DNA from 3 places in the Shewanella sp. SW1 genome. Region 1 is predicted to be linked to each of the others. Evidence: predicted binding sites of a transcription regulator. Region 1 holds the regulator's gene; each other region holds the start of a gene.

The links. Region 1 encodes sigma-54, which starts transcription at its own class of promoters, with help from an activator protein. Its sites were predicted from a motif close to GTTGGCACGNNNNTNGNNT; they were not measured.
Region 2: the regulator sigma-54 is predicted to act here: its motif matches at 3,429-3,447, upstream of L5M71_RS02950 (DUF3192 domain-containing protein).
Region 3: the regulator sigma-54 is predicted to act here: its motif matches at 4,073-4,091, upstream of norV (anaerobic nitric oxide reductase flavorubredoxin).

Annotation. Positions count from the first base shown of each region.
Region 1 is NZ_JAKKSG010000015.1:129,772-135,871, reverse strand. It holds gene L5M71_RS14790 (HPr family phosphocarrier protein) at 65-340, opposite strand; gene rapZ (RNase adapter RapZ) at 327-1,181, opposite strand; gene ptsN (PTS IIA-like nitrogen regulatory protein PtsN) at 1,178-1,621, opposite strand; gene hpf (ribosome hibernation promoting factor) at 1,624-1,911, opposite strand; gene L5M71_RS14770 (RNA polymerase factor sigma-54) at 1,940-3,418, opposite strand; gene lptB (LPS export ABC transporter ATP-binding protein) at 3,526-4,257, opposite strand; gene lptA (lipopolysaccharide transport periplasmic protein LptA) at 4,254-4,808, opposite strand; gene lptC (LPS export ABC transporter periplasmic protein LptC) at 4,795-5,355, opposite strand; gene kdsC (3-deoxy-manno-octulosonate-8-phosphatase KdsC) at 5,352-5,903, opposite strand; gene L5M71_RS14745 (KpsF/GutQ family sugar-phosphate isomerase) at 5,903-6,100, opposite strand, start outside.
Region 2 is NZ_JAKKSG010000002.1:245,594-251,693, reverse strand. It holds gene L5M71_RS02975 (LysR family transcriptional regulator) at 1-438, shown strand, start outside; gene queF (NADPH-dependent 7-cyano-7-deazaguanine reductase QueF) at 521-1,378, opposite strand; gene syd (SecY-interacting protein) at 1,438-2,088, shown strand; gene L5M71_RS02960 (Zn-ribbon-containing protein) at 2,184-2,957, opposite strand; gene L5M71_RS02955 (hypothetical protein) at 2,957-3,340, opposite strand; gene L5M71_RS02950 (DUF3192 domain-containing protein) at 3,505-3,912, shown strand; gene L5M71_RS02945 (DUF2789 domain-containing protein) at 3,924-4,157, opposite strand; gene L5M71_RS02940 (GNAT family N-acetyltransferase) at 4,308-4,946, shown strand; gene L5M71_RS02935 (DUF962 domain-containing protein) at 4,939-5,244, shown strand.
Region 3 is NZ_JAKKSG010000013.1:6,016-12,115, forward strand. It holds gene gbpA (N-acetylglucosamine-binding protein GbpA) at 1-1,086, opposite strand, end outside; cyclic di-GMP riboswitch class I at 1,210-1,309, opposite strand; gene L5M71_RS12750 (TMEM165/GDT1 family protein) at 1,720-2,274, shown strand; gene norR (nitric oxide reductase transcriptional regulator NorR) at 2,325-3,932, opposite strand; gene norV (anaerobic nitric oxide reductase flavorubredoxin) at 4,159-5,688, shown strand; gene norW (NADH:flavorubredoxin reductase NorW) at 5,681-6,100, shown strand, end outside.

The sequences.
Region 1 (6,100 bases):
TGGCAAGTTTTTTAAACTAGACATGAAGTGAAACTAACGATGAAGTGCTTAGTGTGAAGTGAAACTAACAGGCTTCGTCAAACTTAGCGTCGATTAAGGCACAAATGGCATCGAGAGCCGGCTCTGCATCTGGGCCTTCGGCGATCAGCTTAATGGTTTTACCCATACCAGTTTCAAGCATCAGTAAGCCAAGTACACTGGCGGCCGATGCTTGTTTATCGCCTTGGATTAAGGTGATGGTCGCATCAAACTCGGAAGCCAGTACCACCAACTTAGTGGCGGCACGGGCATGTAAACCGAGCTTATTACAGATGGTTATCTGACGCTCAAGCTTTGGCATTATTGAGCTCTCGATGACGGGCATAAACTTTATGTTTACCGTTACTAAAGCGTTTTGCCAATTGCTCTGCGACGTAAACCGATCTGTGCTGTCCACCTGTGCAGCCAATGGCCACAGTTAAATAACTGCGATTGTTACGCTCGAGGTGCGGCAGCCAAGTCTCCAGTAAATTTTCGATTTGCCAGATGAACTTATTGACCAGTGGTTGGCGATTTAAGAACTCAGCTACGGGTTCATCTAAACCAGTCAATGGTCGCAGTGCCAACTCCCAGTGGGGATTGGGCAGGAAGCGCACATCGAACATAAAGTCGGCTTCGGTGGGCATTCCGTGCTTAAAGCCAAAGGACTCGAAGTTGATCACGAGTTCTTTATCGACACTACCAAGGAGAATTTGTCTGACTTGGTCGCTTAAATCATAGATATTCAAATTCGACGTATCTATGTAGTGATCGACCAGTTTTGACATAGGCTCGAGCAGTTTTCCCTCCAGCTTTATCGCTTCTTGCAAAGAGACTCGGCTCTTCGACAAAGGATGCAAACGGCGGGTTTCGCTGTAACGCTTGAGCAGAATTTTATCGCTGGAGTTAAGGAAGAAGCTCGTTAACTCAGTATCTGGAGGTAGGCTAGCGAGTTGTTTCACTAAGACCTTATCCTGCTCAGGCATGTTACGCACGTCGACACTGATGGCGACGAGATCGTTACTGCCTTTGAGTTGCTCAAGCAAACTGCCAATCAATGGCAAGGGAAGGTTATCGACACAATAATAGCCGAGATCTTCGAGTACCCTAAGGGCGACAGATTTGCCTGAGCCTGAGCGGCCCGACACTATGACCAGTTTCATCCAGTGATTACCTGATAGAGTTCCGTTTCATCATGCGTCTTGCGTAATTGCTTTAATATTTGCTTGTCGCTCAGCTTTTCGGCCATGCAAGACAAGGTACTTAAGTGCTGCTGACATTGGTCTGCAGGCACCAGTAGTGCAAATAAAATATCAACAGGTTGCTTATCGATAGCATCAAATGCTATCGGCTCTTCACACTTAATTAGTATGGCAATGGGCTGATCTATATCGGCTAGTCGACCATGTGGAATGGCGATGCCGTTACCTATACCTGTGCTCCCCATCTTTTCGCGCGCCACTAGGCTTTCGAATATCTCTTGAGATGAGAGGGTCGGGTACTGGGCAGCGACTAAGTCGCTGATGAGTTCCAGTACCTTTTTCTTGCTGCCCGGAGTGGCGCAGGTAGTGCACTCCGGCCGCAGTATGGTACAAAGTTCCATTATTAGTGTTTTGTTAACTTCTCTTTGTGTTTAATAACCTGACGGTCAAGCTTGTCAATCAGGGCGTCTATAGCGGCATACATGTCAGCATGCTCTGAAGTAGCAAAAACTTCACCACCTATGAGGTTTATTCTCGCTTCAGCAATTTGTTGCATTTTCTCAACATTGAGCACAACGTGCACATTATTGATCTGTTCGAAATGGCGTTCAAGTTTTGAAAACTTTTCTTCTACATATGCACGTAACGATTCGGTAATTTCGACATGGTGTCCACTTAGGTTTATTTGCATAGAAACGTCCTCCGATATCCACTGTAGGTTATAAACTTTTACGCTGATTAGAAGGTGGAATAAGCATAGCCTCTCGGTACTTCGCAATGGTTCTGCGGGCTACGTTGATCCCTTGTTCTGCCAGAAGTTGTGCCATCTTGCTATCGCTTAATGGTTTTTTCTGGTTTTCCGCTGCCACCAGTTTCTTTATAAAGGCTCTGATTGCTGTGGATGAGCACTCACCACCATCGTCAGTACCGACGTGGCTAGAGAAGAAGTATTTTAGTTCAAAAAGTCCCTTAGGGGTATGCATGTATTTTTGAGTTGTGACCCGTGAGATGGTGGACTCATGCATTTCTACCGCTTCGGCAATATCGTTAAGCACCATAGGCTTCATGGCTTCTTCACCGTACTCAAAGAAACCTTGCTGATATTGCACTATGCAATTAGCAACTTTAAGCAAAGTGTCGTTACGGCTTTCTAGACTCTTAATAAACCATTTAGCCTCTTGCAGATGGCCGCGAATAAATTGGCTATCGGCTTGGTTTTTTGTGCTGCGTGCCATAGAAGCATAATGTTGATTTACATTGATTTTGGGCATGCAGTCAGGATTAAGCTCAACGACCCAGCGGCCATTTTTCTTCGACACAGACACATCTGGGATAACGTATTCGTCATTATTGGGCGTGATCAACAAACCTGGGCGAGGATTGAGGGTTTGGATGAGTGCTATACCATCCCTTAATTCATCCTCTTTTAATTTAGTCTTACGCATCAATAACCTAAAGTCTCGGGCGGCGATCAGATCTAAATGATCTTTGATCAGCATACGGGCGTTTTCTAGGTTGGGAGTATCAGCGGCGAAATGCGACAGTTGGATCAACAGGCATTCACTTAAATCGCGGGCGGCAACGCCTATGGGATCAAAATGCTGAATACGCTTGAGTACGGCTTCGACTTCGTCAAGCTCAACTTCAGGATTGCCCATGGCTTCGAGAATTTCTTCAGTGCTTTGGGTGAGATAGCCCTGATCGTCGATGGCATCAATAATGGCGGTGGCAATGGCTAAATCGGTTTCAGAAAACGGCGTGAGGTTTTTTTGCCATTCTAAGTGTTCGTACAAACCTTCACTGGTCTCGCCTTGGAAGGGCATATCGTCTTCACGACTGCCGCCGGGGCCTGAGTTTGGGGAGGCGGTAAACACTTCATCCCATGTGGTGTCCATGGGGAGCTCATCGGGCATGGATTCTTTGGTTAGCGACTCTGCCGTGTCTATGGTGGAGCTGTCTTTTTCTGGTGGCAGAGTGCTAGATTCACTGAAATCCGTATCGGATAGCGTTTGGTTTACAGGGGTTTTAGTGGCGTCGAATTGATCCTCTTCCAGCTCGAGAAGGGGATTAGAATCTAATGCTTGCTGGATCTCTTGCTGCAGTTCTAATGACGACAGTTGCAACAGACGTATGGCCTGTTGTAATTGTGGCGTCATGGTTAACTGTTGACCCAGTTTGAGCTGGAGTGACGCTTTCATGTTACCGCTGATCCCTACGTTATTATTGTTGGATGAGGTCGCTTATTATTATCTTGAGTGAAGCCCAATGGCGGTATAAATTGCCTCCATTGGCTTCGCTCGATTAACTATAGCCTGAATTGTTCACCTAAGTACACTGCCCTAACTTGCTGATTGTCTAAGATCTCTGCTGGAGTTCCTTCGGCAATAAGGTTTCCGTGACTCACAATATAAGCATGTTCACATACATCTAATGTCTCGCGGACATTATGGTCTGTGATCAGTACGCCAAGGCCGCGACTTTTGAGTTGTTCGATAATCTTCTTGATGTCGATAACCGAAATAGGATCGACGCCGGCAAACGGTTCATCGAGCAAAATGAACTTAGGATTAGCGGCTAAAGCCCGCGCAATTTCGACGCGGCGACGTTCGCCACCCGACAATGACATGCCTTGGCTGTCACGGATGTGGGTGATATGAAACTCTTCGAGCAGATGTTCTAGTTCTTCTTCTCGTTCTTCGTTTTTAAGTTCTTTACGAGTTTGCAGTACGGCCATGATGTTGTCATGAACAGTTAGCTTACGAAAGATACTGGCTTCTTGCGGTAAGTAACCTATGCCTTTGCGGGCACGCAGATGCATAGGATCTGCGGTTAAATCATCATCGTCGATAAAGATATGTCCCTTATCGCTCTTCACTAGCCCGACAACCATGTAAAATGTCGTGGTTTTACCTGCACCGTTTGGACCGAGTAGGCCAACGACTTGACCGGTTTTTACCGTCAGACTGACGTCTTTAACCACTTGGCGACTCTTGTAACTTTTCGCCAGATTTTGTGCTCTTAAGGTGATTTGGGTCATTTAGAGTCCTGCTTTTTTACAGGTTTATCCGCCGGAGCGTCTGATTTAGCATCATCTTGATAGTTTTCAGGCTGAATAATAGTGATCACGCGATCGTCACCACTGCCAGTACTCTCGGCCATCAATTTCTGTTGAATCATGTTATAGCGGATTAAATTGCCTGTAACTTGGCTACCTGCTTGATCTAATGACGCCATACCTTTCAGTGTTAAGGTGCGGCTCGCCATATCGTAACGAATTTCTTTCGCGCTCGCCGATGCAGGACGGCCATCGTCTAATATTTGGCTATACGTAGCAGGGTTGCCTGTGGCGACCAAAGTTTTGCTATTTTCACCTTCAGCGGAAAATGCACGCAGTTCATTTGCTTGGATTTTTATTGAGCCTTGGGTAACTTCCACTGGACCAAAGAAGATGATCTGGTTGTTTTTGATATCCGCAGTTTGGCTCACAGCTTTAATTTTGACTTCTTGCTTTAAGTCGCCGACTTTCGCGAAAGCACTCATGCTCATAATTAGCATTAGGCTGGCAAGTAATACGTTATTTTGCTTCATATGTTCCTACTACCTGACTGGTCAATTGCACTTCTTGCGCGTTGAGGTCGGCATAAAGGCCTTGGCCTTGAATATTAAAATCTTTCCCTGTGACGTAAATGGTACGGTCAGAGGTCATTATCATAGTGTTGAGATCGAGTTCCAGATAACTGGTGGACAAGGTCTGAATCGGTTCTTCTGGGCTAATGGCATCGATAATAACATTATTTTCTAATACAACCTTGCCAGTTTCCTTGTTTAGCTTGCCCTGATCTGCCCTGAGCTGCCATTGTGCTTTACCTTGGTCTGGATAAACAAGATAAACAGGTTGAGTAAAGAAAGTTTGATTCGTTGAATCATAATGTTCCATGTGTTTCGCCGTCACACGGCTATTCACTAGTCCTTGCTCATTGAACTCAACACTGCGCAGATCTTCAACGATGAAATCTGGGGTATTTTGATCTTTTACTCTGTTATCGGAATCACCGCTGTGTTTGTTCTGCACTTGCCAGTAAAGCGCTAGTGCGGTTCCAAAAAAAGCGATAATCGCGAGTGTCACACGACTCATATACTCATTCCATGGGCCGAAGTGAATTTATTTTGACTTAGGAGTAACAGATCTGTGAGTTCACGCAGTGCACCGTGGCCACCATTGAGCGTAGTCACAAAATGGGCGTGTTGGCGTATATAGGGGTGGCCGTCAGCAACACTGACCGCTAAACCGACGACATTCATCACGGGGAGATCGACAATATCATCACCGATATAAGCCACTTCTTCTGGGGTGACACCATAAAGTGCGAGCAATGCTTCATAGGGCTCGAACTTATTGTCTACGCCTTGGTAAATATGGGTAACACCAAGGGCTGTCATACGGTTTTCAACGATTTTGGATTGACGTCCTGTGATCACGGCGAGGTTGAAACCGCTGGTGAGGAGTGAGCGCACGCCATAACCGTCACGGGTATGGAAGGCTTTGAGCTCTTCGCCGCTATTGCTCAAGTAAATACGGCCGTCGGAAAACACCCCATCGACGTCACAGATTAACAGTTTAATCTTTTGCGCGCGTTGCCACACATCATCACTGATTGGGCCGTAAAATCCTTGCTGTGGCATTAAATGACTCCTGCTTTTACCATATCGAGCATGTTAAGAGCGCCAATAGGATGGCGATCTTTATCGATAACAATTAATCCGTTGATATTTTTTGAGTCCATCACTTGCAGTGCTTGGGCGGCCAATACATTATCCGTGATCGTGACGCAGTTACGGGTCATCACATCGGCAATGGGCGTCGTGCGTAAATTCACTTC
Region 2 (6,100 bases), on a different contig from region 1:
ACCGAAAATTTAGTTTGTATCGTCAGTCGGCAGCATCCTCGTATTCAAGGTGTCATTAGCCATGAACAGTATTTTGAGGAGAAACACGTCTTTTTGAATCTAAGGCGTTTTAATTTGACTGCAGGGGATTTGTTTACCGAAGGCGTGTTACCAAGGCGCAAAATGTACAGTGAGCAATCATCTCTATTGAGTATGTTTGCAACTGTCGGTAAAAGTGAGGCGATAGGCATAGCGCCTTTGCGTTACGCCAGTCAGTACGCTGAGATGTTCGGCTTACAGATTTTACCTATGCCCCTGAAAACAAGGCCAATTGATTTGTATATGGTGTGGAGCAGTAAATATACCCAAAACCCGAGCCATCAATGGCTACGGCGTTTATTGCTCAATGCGAGTGCAAACACTGTGAATAAAAAAGCTCTGAATATAGCGAGCAGCTAGGGCTAGCGATTCAGAGCTTTGTTGCAGTTTTTAAACCTTATTTTCTATCTCAGATTGTTAATCTAATAGCCTAAGAAGGTCATTACTGTCTTGCGAGTCTGTGGCTTTCGCCAGGTTGCTCGAAGTCACTGCGATAAGGGTTGATATCTAAACCACCGCGACGCGTGTAGCGGGCGTAAACCGTCAATTTAGTGCAATGACAGAAACGTTTTAAATCGACGAAAATTCGCTCGACACATTGCTCGTGGAATTCGTTATGTTGGCGGAAAGAAATCAAATAGCGCAGCAGTTTCTCGCGATCGATTTTAGGGCCTTGATAACGGATCATCACGCTGCCCCAATCGGGTTGCGAAGTGATCAAACAGTTGGATTTCAGCAGGTTTGAATTAAGCGTTTCCGCGACCGTTTGCTTATCGTCTGTACTGTTAACTAAGTAATCAGGATTAAAACTATAATCGCTGACTTCAATATCGAGATCGTCAATACAAGTGCCTGGTAACTCAATAATACGCTGAATACCAAAGCTTTTTGGCTCGATAATCTTAACGCTAACATCACCTTGAGCACACTGACTTAAGTCTTGCACTAAGGTTTTTTGCAGTGAATCTAGGCTATCAAACTTGGTTTGATTAAAGCTATTGAGATACAGTTTGAACGATTTCGACTCAATCAGATTCAGGCTTTCATAGCTTAAATGAAATTCAGCTATGGCCACCATAGGCTTACCTTTGGCATTTAACCAAGACAGCTCATAACCCGTCCAGATATCGGCACCATGAAACGGTAACGTCCCAGTGAGTGCAATAGCATTACGGTTTAGTGAGCGTGGAACCCCTTGCAGCAGCGACGCATCATACTCGGCTTGGTAGTCTGTGGCTTTACCTAAAGTCAGGCCAACAAGCGCTTGCGCATCACTATAGGGATCGTGATTCTGTGTCATCAATACTGTTTCCATGTCAAAATAGGCGCACATTATACCTGAAATTGGATTGTGCTTAAGTGTCTTGTCTGCCCGCACTCGATAAATTTTTGCAAAACTATCATCAAGCTTACTTAACGAGTTTAGGTGAACTACCGCGTTATTACCCACAGGGTGAGCCTTCTGTGTGTATTCAAGGCGAATTTCAACCGGATCTTGAACAGGCCGTTTCTTGGCAGCCAGTGAAACGCAAAGTTGAAGGCAGTTTCGCCAATGTAGAGCATGCACTGGAGTTAACTTTATGGCCAGAGATCAATGATTTTTACGGTCATTATTTCTCCGCCCCAGTATTATTTGACTCTAAGTGGGGCACGGGGGAGTTACTGCAAGTCTGGAATGATGACGATTTTAACTGCCTGCAACAAAACTTGATTGGTCATCTGATGATGAAGAAAAAACTGAAGCAGTCACCGACTTGGTTTATCGGTCTGTTAGATGAGGGAGATAAAATGCTCACCATCAATAACAGTGATGGTAGCGTATGGATTGAAATCCCTGGTGAAGTGCAATCTGAGCAATTGTCCTCGAGTTTGACTGCGTTTATTGAAGCATTATCGCCACGGATAGCACCACCCGTTAAACATGAAGAACTACCTATGCCCGCATTAGAACATCCTGGTATTTTCGCCAGTTTTAAACGTATGTGGCAAAACCTTTTCGGTAAACGTTAACTTCTGTGAGCGACATTTTTATTATTAACCTAGGTATTAACTCAACCTAAGCGTGGCTTATTTTAGGTTGAGTTTTGCAAGGGGATAAACAGATGTTATTGATGATCCCAAGACAGATTCGACACTATGCGGCAAGGCTCGCAGCGAAAATGGAACATATCCAATAAAGGTTCATCGAGTTTCCAATCATGACTGCCACAACATGGGCAAGGTCGTGTTTTTTCTGAGGCCAAATCTTGGCCGCCAACGCGATATAAGTAGTAATAGGTCGGGATCTGAGTGAGATATTCGATACGACCGCGCAAATCCCAACCTCTGCGAAATAAATCACTGTCAGGACTCGATAATTCCTCTAGCGCGGCAAATTCTGCCTTAGTGGCCGCCGCCATTTGCAGCTCGTCGCAGGCTTGCCATTCGCTCTGCCAACGGATAATACGTTTATGATCGCCATTAAAGGTTGCGGGTATACGGTACAGGGGAATGGGCAATAAATTGTCGCCGCTGCGTAGGGGCGAGCACATATGCACAAAACTGGTGTATAGCAGTTGCCAGCTGGGTGTTTCGGTATTACTTACTTCAGAATTGATATCCTGACCAATAAACTTTTCCCGCGGCGCGAGTAGTTTAGCGTCGGTTAATTCTACTAAGGCTTTTTTGACCCAAGGGCTGTGATATTTGTGCGCTAAACTGCTTTTCTCTGGCATCAATAAACGCACTCTAAACTCACCGTCATTAAAGGCGACCGCAAATTCTCGTCCTAAGATTTGGCCATTAGCTCGATAGGCTTCAAGGAGCTGATTAATGGCCTTCTCGGCGGCAGATATCGTGGTGTCGGCGAAGCATTCGAAGCGCAGTTCAGTGACAAACATTAAGCTGTTTTTCCTTGGATTTCTAATAAGTTGATGCGTTGTTTAAGTTCAAGCAGTTCGTTTTTTAATTGCATTATTTCTGTTTTTTGCTGCTCAGCATGACGTTCAAAATACGCCTGTTGCATCTGCATGCGCTCGGCGAGCACAGCAAGGGTTAAGGTATCGTTAGTTGCGGGAACGTCAGTTGTAGGGCTGATAGTTTGCAACTCAGCTAAACGCTCGCGATCTGCCTTAGGCATAGATTTAAATTGCTGTAAGCCTTGGATCAATATAGGTAAAGGTAGGCTACTACCTAAACGGGTTTTAATTAAGGCAAGGCTCGGTACTTTACCGCAGGCTTCGAGCGAACGTGCGGCCGCTAATACTTGGTCAAGGGGACTCATAATTAGCAAAATTCCTTAATTTGTTGAATTGTTTAAACCAATTTTAAAATAATAATTAATTTTTTCATTTAAAAACAGTGTGTTGTCTTGTGGCATTTATTTTGCTTATTGTCCAGCCGAAATACCATTTTTTAAGCTTCAATAATAATTACACAGGATGTCACATGATGAACCATAAATTGAATAACAAACTTATCGCCATCACTTTTTTAGGGCTCGCAAGCTTAGGTCTTAGCGGCTGCGTGGTCAATGTCGGTGATGGAGAATCGGGCTGGGATAGCAGCGAATCTTGGGAGAAAGTGCAGGATAAAAATCGCACTAACTTAACCAAACTGAGCTTAGGTATGCCTAAAGACCAAGTGATGATCTTAATGGGCACCGCTGATTTTAGTGAAGCCTATATTCAACAAAGTGCTCAACAAGGTGAAGCCAATAAAGAAGTCTTAGTGTTGTTTTATCGTACCCAGCGTAATAATGGCGATGGAAAAACCACTAAGGATGAATGCACGCCTATCGTGCTGAGCAACAATGCCTTAGTGGGTTGGGGCGAAACGGCTTACGGTAAAATCTGAACCAACGAGTCTTATCGTTTACGTAGCTGAGTGTCTAATTGCTCAATGGGCTCAGTCCAGAGGGCATCGGCTTCTAAACCTTCAATGATAAAGCTCTTTTGGGCAGGGGTCCAAAAGGGCGCTTGGCTTAAATGGATGTGATGGTCGATATCATGGGTTGCAATAAACTGCGCTATGGCCTCGTCGCTACTGTCTAAACCGAGTTGCTCAAACAAGTGGCTTAAGTCTACCGGAGTTGTATCCATCATTATTTCCTTTTCAGTATAGTGCCTTCGTTTAGAGTAAGCGCCTGATTGAAAAATGCAATCTATGATTAAAATTTGCACTTTTTAGTTTCCTTGGTAGATTAACAGTTACGCATAAAAAAGTGTGAGCTAAGTCAAGGAATGCTAACGATGGACAATGAAATTCTGGAGGACTGCCGCGCAGTCTATTTGACCGCGGAAGACTTACGCATTGCCGCTTCTATTCTCTATAACGCTTACCATGATGATCCTTTTTTTGTCGATTCACTCTTTACCTCAGACAAAGCCGCTTATGAGCAAAAATTGCGCGCCGCAATCAGGGAAGAACTCAATACGTTATGGCAACAAAAACAAGCCCTCATAGGTTTATTCGACCATGAAAGACTCTTTGGGTTAGCCTGTGTAGTTACTCAAGAAGTGCCTTTAGGGGAAGGGCGTTATTGGCATTGGCGCTTAAAGATGTTGTTAGGTACAGGTTGGCAATCGACTCAAGCACTAATGAACAAAGAGTCCAGTATTATTGAACTTTTACCCAGTAAGCACTGCGGTATTTTGCAGTTTATTGCTCTTGCACCAAATGAACAGCACAAAGGACTTGGACATAAGTTAGTGCAAGCTGTGGTGAGTTGGTGTGATGAGCAGCCTGATTTGGATGGCATTGGTGTGTTTATCGCTCAGGAGAACCACTTGCAACTGTTTACTCAGCATGACTTTGTATCCATAGGCGAGCTGAGTATCGGCAGTATCCATGGCCAGCTTTTATTCTATTCGGTTCAACAAGATGACTAACTCTTATAAACGTTTCGCCGATTTTTATCCTTTCTATTTATCCCAACACCAGCACCCGACTTGTCGGCAATTACACTTTGTTGGCAGTTGTTTAGTTCTGCTGCTGATTGGCATTGCCTTGGTTTCACAAGCCTGGTGGCTATGCTGGTTTATTCCTATTGTTGGTTATGGTTTTGCATGGGTGGGACACTTCGTATTTGAGAAGAATCGACCCGCGACATTTCAGTATCCTTTTTACAGTTTGATGGCAGATTGGGTGATGTTTGCGCAGATGATTCGCCGCTTTTTTAAACATTAAAAAAATTGCCCGAGTGAGATGCCCATGCCAGTGTGAGAGATCGCTTACAAACGTTGTAGGACATAATGTTTTCTTTTTGATTGTTTTTTGTCCTGCAATGTTTAATTTTAAATAGAATCATTGGGTTGTATTTGTTTTTCTTTGGTTGGTCCGTAATTAATCTTGTAGTCCGTTCTTTGAGCCGAACAAAAACGTTAGGGTTAACGTAGAATTCACTCATGGCCAAAGCAAATGGATAGCAAGGAAAGCAAAACAGGCCAAAGGGACGCAAGAAGCAACGAATTAAGATTTCAAGGTTGAAATCGCTGACGGTAGGAAAACTGTCATTCGCCTCGGATAGGCTAAGGAAAAGCAGGATTGCTGGAAAAGCAGGATTGCTTTTCAAGGATGATTAGGGACAGTGAGTTGTATCGTCAGGATGATGAATTTCAGGAAGAATACAGGACACGCTTAAGGATTAAGCATGAACTCGAAACAGGATGTGTCGAGATAAGGATAAAGTATAAGGGTGAACAGCTTGTACTAATCTATGGAAAATAAATTTTGCAGGATGCAATAGGAATAAGTCATAGGAAGTGACAGGCTCTGTAAAAAGGATTTACAGGTCAAGGGACTGAGTGTTATCTCACGTAAGTTTGATACACAGGGACGAAAAGGGATTACAGGGACGACGCAGGACGCAAGCAGACGCATGGATGGTGCAGGGAGCACAAATCGAGCAGGACGGCTTACAAAGGATAAATGGGGCGCACTTTAGTTGCGCCCTTTTCTTTGGTTCATTTTCAGCATTAATCTGGCTTTGCCAAGCTATAACGCTATTCACGCTATAACGCTATTCACACAGACTTTATCTTAA
Region 3 (6,100 bases), on a different contig from region 1:
TGCCGCTGTGCCATCGTGGCTAAACAAATACGCTGACACTAGCATCTCAGCGTTACTGGTTACATCAAAGCTGACCTTCGCCGCACCATCGATAATTTGATAATCGTCGGCAAGTGAAGTGACTTCTAAGCTGTTGCCCGGAGCAGGAGCTAAATCAAATCCCACTTCGACACGCTCAATACCTGAGTTTTTCGCTGTAAAAATGTCGTTTTTGCCATACACAGGCTCAATCACACCCGATGCATTTTTTTGTCCCGCTTTTAACTGGGCCTGCTGGGCATTAATCGCGCTCGCTAATAGGAAAGGCCAATTTTGTTTATCACCTTGAGTCGCATCGCTAATGGTAATGACTGTTTGCTTAGCCGCTTGCTCACCATTGGCGTCAAACACCCGGGTCATCACTTTATCGCCTGCTTTTAGAGCGAGTGACGGATTGATATCCCCCACATCTTGCCATTCACTCGGCACAATAGGACCCGAGCCCAAGTTCACATCGATAGCATTGTAGAAACTATTCGTCGTATCTCCCACTTCCCACACGGCCAAGATCACTTGATAACCACTGCGACCTTCTGGCACGTAGCAGTCATGGGTCACTAACTTAGGCAGCTGTTCCATACCACCATCAACTACGCAAAAGGGTGCTAAGTCAAAGCTCGCTCGGCTCAAAGCTTGGTTTGGGTTCCAATCTTGGCGAGTTAAATAGTAACGCCAATTACGGGTGACATGGTTTGCTGTGAACTGCCAACTGAACTTATTCCAGCCCGCTTTAATATCCGTCTTTGCCCAACGGCTCGGACTTTGTTCATCCAAAGGTGAAAAAGCACCATTGCCAGCACTCGCCAATTTGCCATCAGCAGGACCTGACTCAGGAAAACCCGATGGCCCCTCAACACTTTGCGGCTCCCATTGCACCGCGCCACAATTGGCATTTTTACCTGTTTTACAGGCATATGAACGCGATTCAGGTGCCACAACATAACCGTGCGCCTGCGCAGAGATACTCACAAACGCATTCGTCGCCATTACTGCCGCGGCCAATAAACTCAATTTAGAAATAGGGGAAAAAACAGTAGGATTTGCCACTTTAATGCACTCCATTGATTGCCTATCATCCTAAACATAATGATAGGCTTAGATATAAAAGTGGTATTTGGGCAAACAACAGCATTAAACAGCAGTCGTTTATCTTTCACAGAAATCGAATTCTGCGGCAACTCCGCTATCTTAGTTCACTAAAAAATCCATTTACAACCTTAGACCGGAAGCTTTGCGTCCTAACTTTTCAATTAGTTTGCCAAATACAGTCGTTATCATTGAGTCACTACGAGTTAACAGTATGTAACTAAGTAGAAATGACTTGGCTAAATTAGCAACAAAAGACAACGTTGTCAAAAAATAATTCATTTATATTCATTAAGTTACAGAATGTGGATCGGTATTTTTCTGACACCTGTCAAACATTTATCAGCACCTACTGTTATAAACTCGTGCTTGAAACTAAATCTTACCTAGGTATAATGCCCACCTCGCTTCGGGGGAGTAGCTAACTGGATTTCGAGCCATCGTCATCTAGGGTGAACATCAACATACTTGGCAACATGCCATGGTGTTCACAGCAAATCATAGATTTGCCCAGCAAGACCTGAGCACAATGACCGCACCTAGGGGTGGACGGTTTATTGTGCTTATGTCATAACCACCCCTAAAGGATCACACTTGGAAGCCCTACTTGCCTCAACTTTTACGGTTGCTATCGCCGAAATTGGTGATAAAACTCAATTGCTTGCACTAATCCTCGCCGCAAGATTTAAAAATAAAACCGCCATTATTTTAGGTATTTTGCTGTCGACATTATTTAACCATTTTGCCGCAGCTTGGATTGGCCAATGGGCGATTAACTGGGTAAGCCCTGATCTTGCACGTTATTTAGTGGCTGCGTCATTCTTTGCGATCGCTCTTTGGGTGTTAATCCCCGATAAAGTCGATGCAGAAGAGAGCCGTTTCTATAAAATGGGCCCCTTTCTCGCCACCTTTATCCTGTTTTTTATCGCCGAAATGGGGGATAAAACGCAAATCGCCACTGTGGTATTAGCTGCAAAATACGATTCATTAACTATGGTGGTTGCTGGCACAACCTTAGGCATGCTGCTTGCTAACGTACCCGTAGTGATCGCAGGCCACTTCAGCGCCGAAAAATTGCCTATGTTGTGGATACACCGTGGCTGCGCCGTATTGTTCGCACTACTGGGTGTCGCGACCCTGTTCTTCTAAGAATCGAGGCAGGGGTTTTGCTGCAGAATAAAATTTCTTCACGCAATATTTTATTCTTTTAAACCTAACCGTTTTGCAAGTCGGTGCAAATTACCTGTATCGATTTGCAATATTCTTGCACACGCAGCCCAATTTTGTTGATTCGCGGCTAAAACTTGGCGAATAAGTTGACGCTGATATCTCTCAGTCGCAGCCTTAAGCCCCAGCATAACACTGGAATTATCTTGCGATTGTCCCTCACGACAGGCCGACTCAGACCTAAATGCTAATTCACTGGCTGGCGTTGCAGCATCTGATGGCCTATCTTCGTCGACTGTTCTGTGTGCTTGATTCATCAAAGAATCGAGCTGAAAATGTTTATTACTTAAGCTGATGTAAGTCGTTTTTAGCTCGGCTTTCGCCAACACCGCAGCCCTGTGTATCGCATGCTCTAGCTCACGCACATTACCCGGCCATGTGTATTGCTCTAATAACTGCTGCGCTGCGGGTGTGATATTGATATGGGTGAGTCCTAACTTCGCTTTACAACGTTCAAGAAAAAAACCTGTCAGCATAACAATATCTTGCCCACGCTCTCTTAATGGTGCTACGTGGATAGGAAATACGCTCAACCTATGGTAAAGATCGAAACGAAAACGCCCTTCCGTTGCCTCTTGGTGCAAAATTCGATTAGTAGCGGCAATAATCCGAGTATTAACCTTTAGGCTCTTATCACTGCCCACTCGCTGTAATTCACCGTATTGTAAAACCCTCAATAACTTAGCTTGCAGCCCCAAGGGAAGCTCCCCGATTTCATCTAAAAACAAGGTCCCCTTGTCAGCGAGTTCAAACTTGCCTTGCCTATGACTGATTGCCCCCGTAAATGCCCCTTTTACATGCCCAAATAACTCGCTTTCGGCGACGGACTCCGGCAATGCAGCGCAGTTCAAATAGATAAGTGATTTATCGGCTCTGGTCGATTGATTATGTATCGCCGCGGCTACTAACTCCTTACCCACGCCAGTTTCGCCAGTAATTAATACCGATAAATCAGTGCCTGCCACGGCACTTATCTGCTGCTTTAGCGATTGGATCTGTGTGGATTGCCCTATGATCTCCTGCTGACTAGCAGGACGATTGAGCACCTCAGTTCCATTGGAAACTTCAACAACTTGGGATTCTAGCTGTTGCATCAATAACGCAGTATTAAGACTGGCTGCGGCCAGTGCGCTGATCACACGCAACTCGCTATCACTAAAACCATCAAACTGATGAGGGTTGAAACCATCAATGGTGAGCGCCCCAATTAAGCGATCGTTCGCGATTAGTGGTAAACCAATGCAAGCATGTACATGTAAGTTCGCACTATGATGTGGAATTAAACCATCATACGGATCGGGAAGTTCACTGTCGGCCGGGAAACGAACCACATCGCCAGCACGGGCGATAGCCTCTAATCTCGGATGTTCACTAATTTGAAAGCGCCGCCCTAACACTTCGGCAAAGAGCCCATCTATCGCCAAGGGGACAAATTGCTGCTCCCGAAATGCCAATAATGCCGCAGCATCACAATTGACACGCCGCCTGACCACTGCCAACAAACGCTCAAATCTGTCTTGCGTCGACACGCCGACAGTTAAATCTAAGGCTAACTGAGTTAAATCAGCATGGGCACTCATAGCACATCCACAGTCAAATAAAGTCATATTGACAACAGTGTAATGTCAATTTGACCAATATCAAATTGTCATTATGACACCAATAAGTGATTCCAAATGTTGAAATACGTTAATACCAATAAAAATCAACACGTTAGAATGTTGGCATAGTGAGTGCAATAAGATATTTAACTAAGTAAGCAAGATTTACGTAGCGCATTCATTATTAATTATCACAGGTGTATTTATGACTATTCATGTAAAAAACAATATCCACTGGGTGGGTCAACGCGATTGGGAAGTGCAAGATTTTCATGGTACTGAGTACAAGATAACTAAAGGCACAAGCTACAATAGCTACCTTATCCGTGAAGAAAAAACCGTGTTAATTGATACAGTTGATCATCGGTTTAGCCAGCAATTCTTACAAAATCTTGAAGCTGAAATTAATCTAACCGACATAGACTATATTGTGATGAACCATGCAGAGGAAGACCACTCAGGCGCCCTGACTGCATTAATGGCCAAAATTCCTAACACTCCAATTTACTGCAGTGAAAATGCGGTCGACTCCATTGTAGGACATCACCACCACCCAGAATGGAATTTCATTACCGTAAAAACAGGGGATAGTTTAGCGATAGGCAATGGTAAGCAACTGATATTTATCGAAGCACCTATGTTGCATTGGCCAGATAGCATGATGACATACCTCACCGAAGATGCGGTTTTATTCAGTAACGATGCCTTTGGCCAACACTATTGCGACGAACATTTATTCAATGATGAGGTTGATCAAAATGAATTAATGGAACAATGCCTACGGTACTACTCAAACATTTTAACGCCCTTTAGCAGCCTAGTGACGGCTAAAATTCACGAAGTATTAAGCTTTAATTTACCTGTAGATATGATCGCAACTTCACATGGCATTGTGTGGCGTGATAATCCAGCCCAAATTATTCACCAATATTTAGCTTGGGCCGACGCTTATCAAGAAGACCGCATCACGATTTTCTACGACTCTATGTCCAATAATACTCGCATGATGGCCGACGGTATTGCTCAAGGTATCCATGATGTTGACCCCAATGTAGCGGTAAAAGTGTATAACGTCGCACGTCATGATAAAAACGAAATCCTTGCACAGGCATTTAGGTCAAAAGGTATTTTAGTCGGCTCATCCACCATGAATAATGTGATGATGCCTAAAATTGCCGCCATGCTTGAAGAAATCACGGGCCTGCGTTTTCGCAATAAAAAGGCGGCAGCTTTTGGTAGTTATGGCTGGAATGGCGGCGCAGTCGATAGAATTCACACTCGTTTGATGGATGCTGGTTTTGAAACCTCGGTGGGATTAAAAGTCAAATGGCGTCCCGATCGAGATGCGATGCAAGAATGCCGTCAGCACGGCCAGCGAATCGCGCGAGAATGGGCATTGCGGCCCCTTGATAGCGCTAATAGTCGCTCTATCATTAATCAAGTCATGTCAAAACCTAGCCAAGCCACCACGGCCAGTCAAACAGCTGAAAATACTGCTACTAATAACGTCCCTGTGACAGCACCGATTGCAACAAAAGCGTGCGAATTAAATGATACACAATCAATGGTTTGCACCGTTTGCCAATGGATTTACGACCCTGAAAAAGGAGAACCTAATCAAAATGTCATTGCTGGCACACCTTGGACTCAAGTGGCCGAAGACTTCCTCTGTCCCGAATGTGGCCTAGGTAAAAGCGTTTTCGCTGTCATAAAAAATGAGGTGACTAATGCCTAAGCCAATCGTCATTATCGGCAGTGGATTCGCGGCATATCAGCTAGTCAAAACACTGCGACGTTTAAACCGCGAACAACCGATTACAGTTATCACAGCCGACTCTGGTGACGAATACCATAAACCAGATTTAAGCCATGTGTTTAGCCTTAAAAAAATGGCGTCAGACCTCATAAAATTGACCGCGACTGAATTTGCACATGAACAACAAATTGATGTAATAAATCACTGTGAAGTCATAAAAATAGATAAAGTTCGTCAGGTAGTCTGTTGCCATCAAGGACGCGAAATTGCGTACAAAAAGTTAGTGCTTGCCACGGGTGCACGACCCTTTATTCCGCCTATAGATGGGGATGGCGTCGATATCATCCACACAGTTAACAGCTTAAGGGAGTATCAGGCCTGCGAAGCAGAC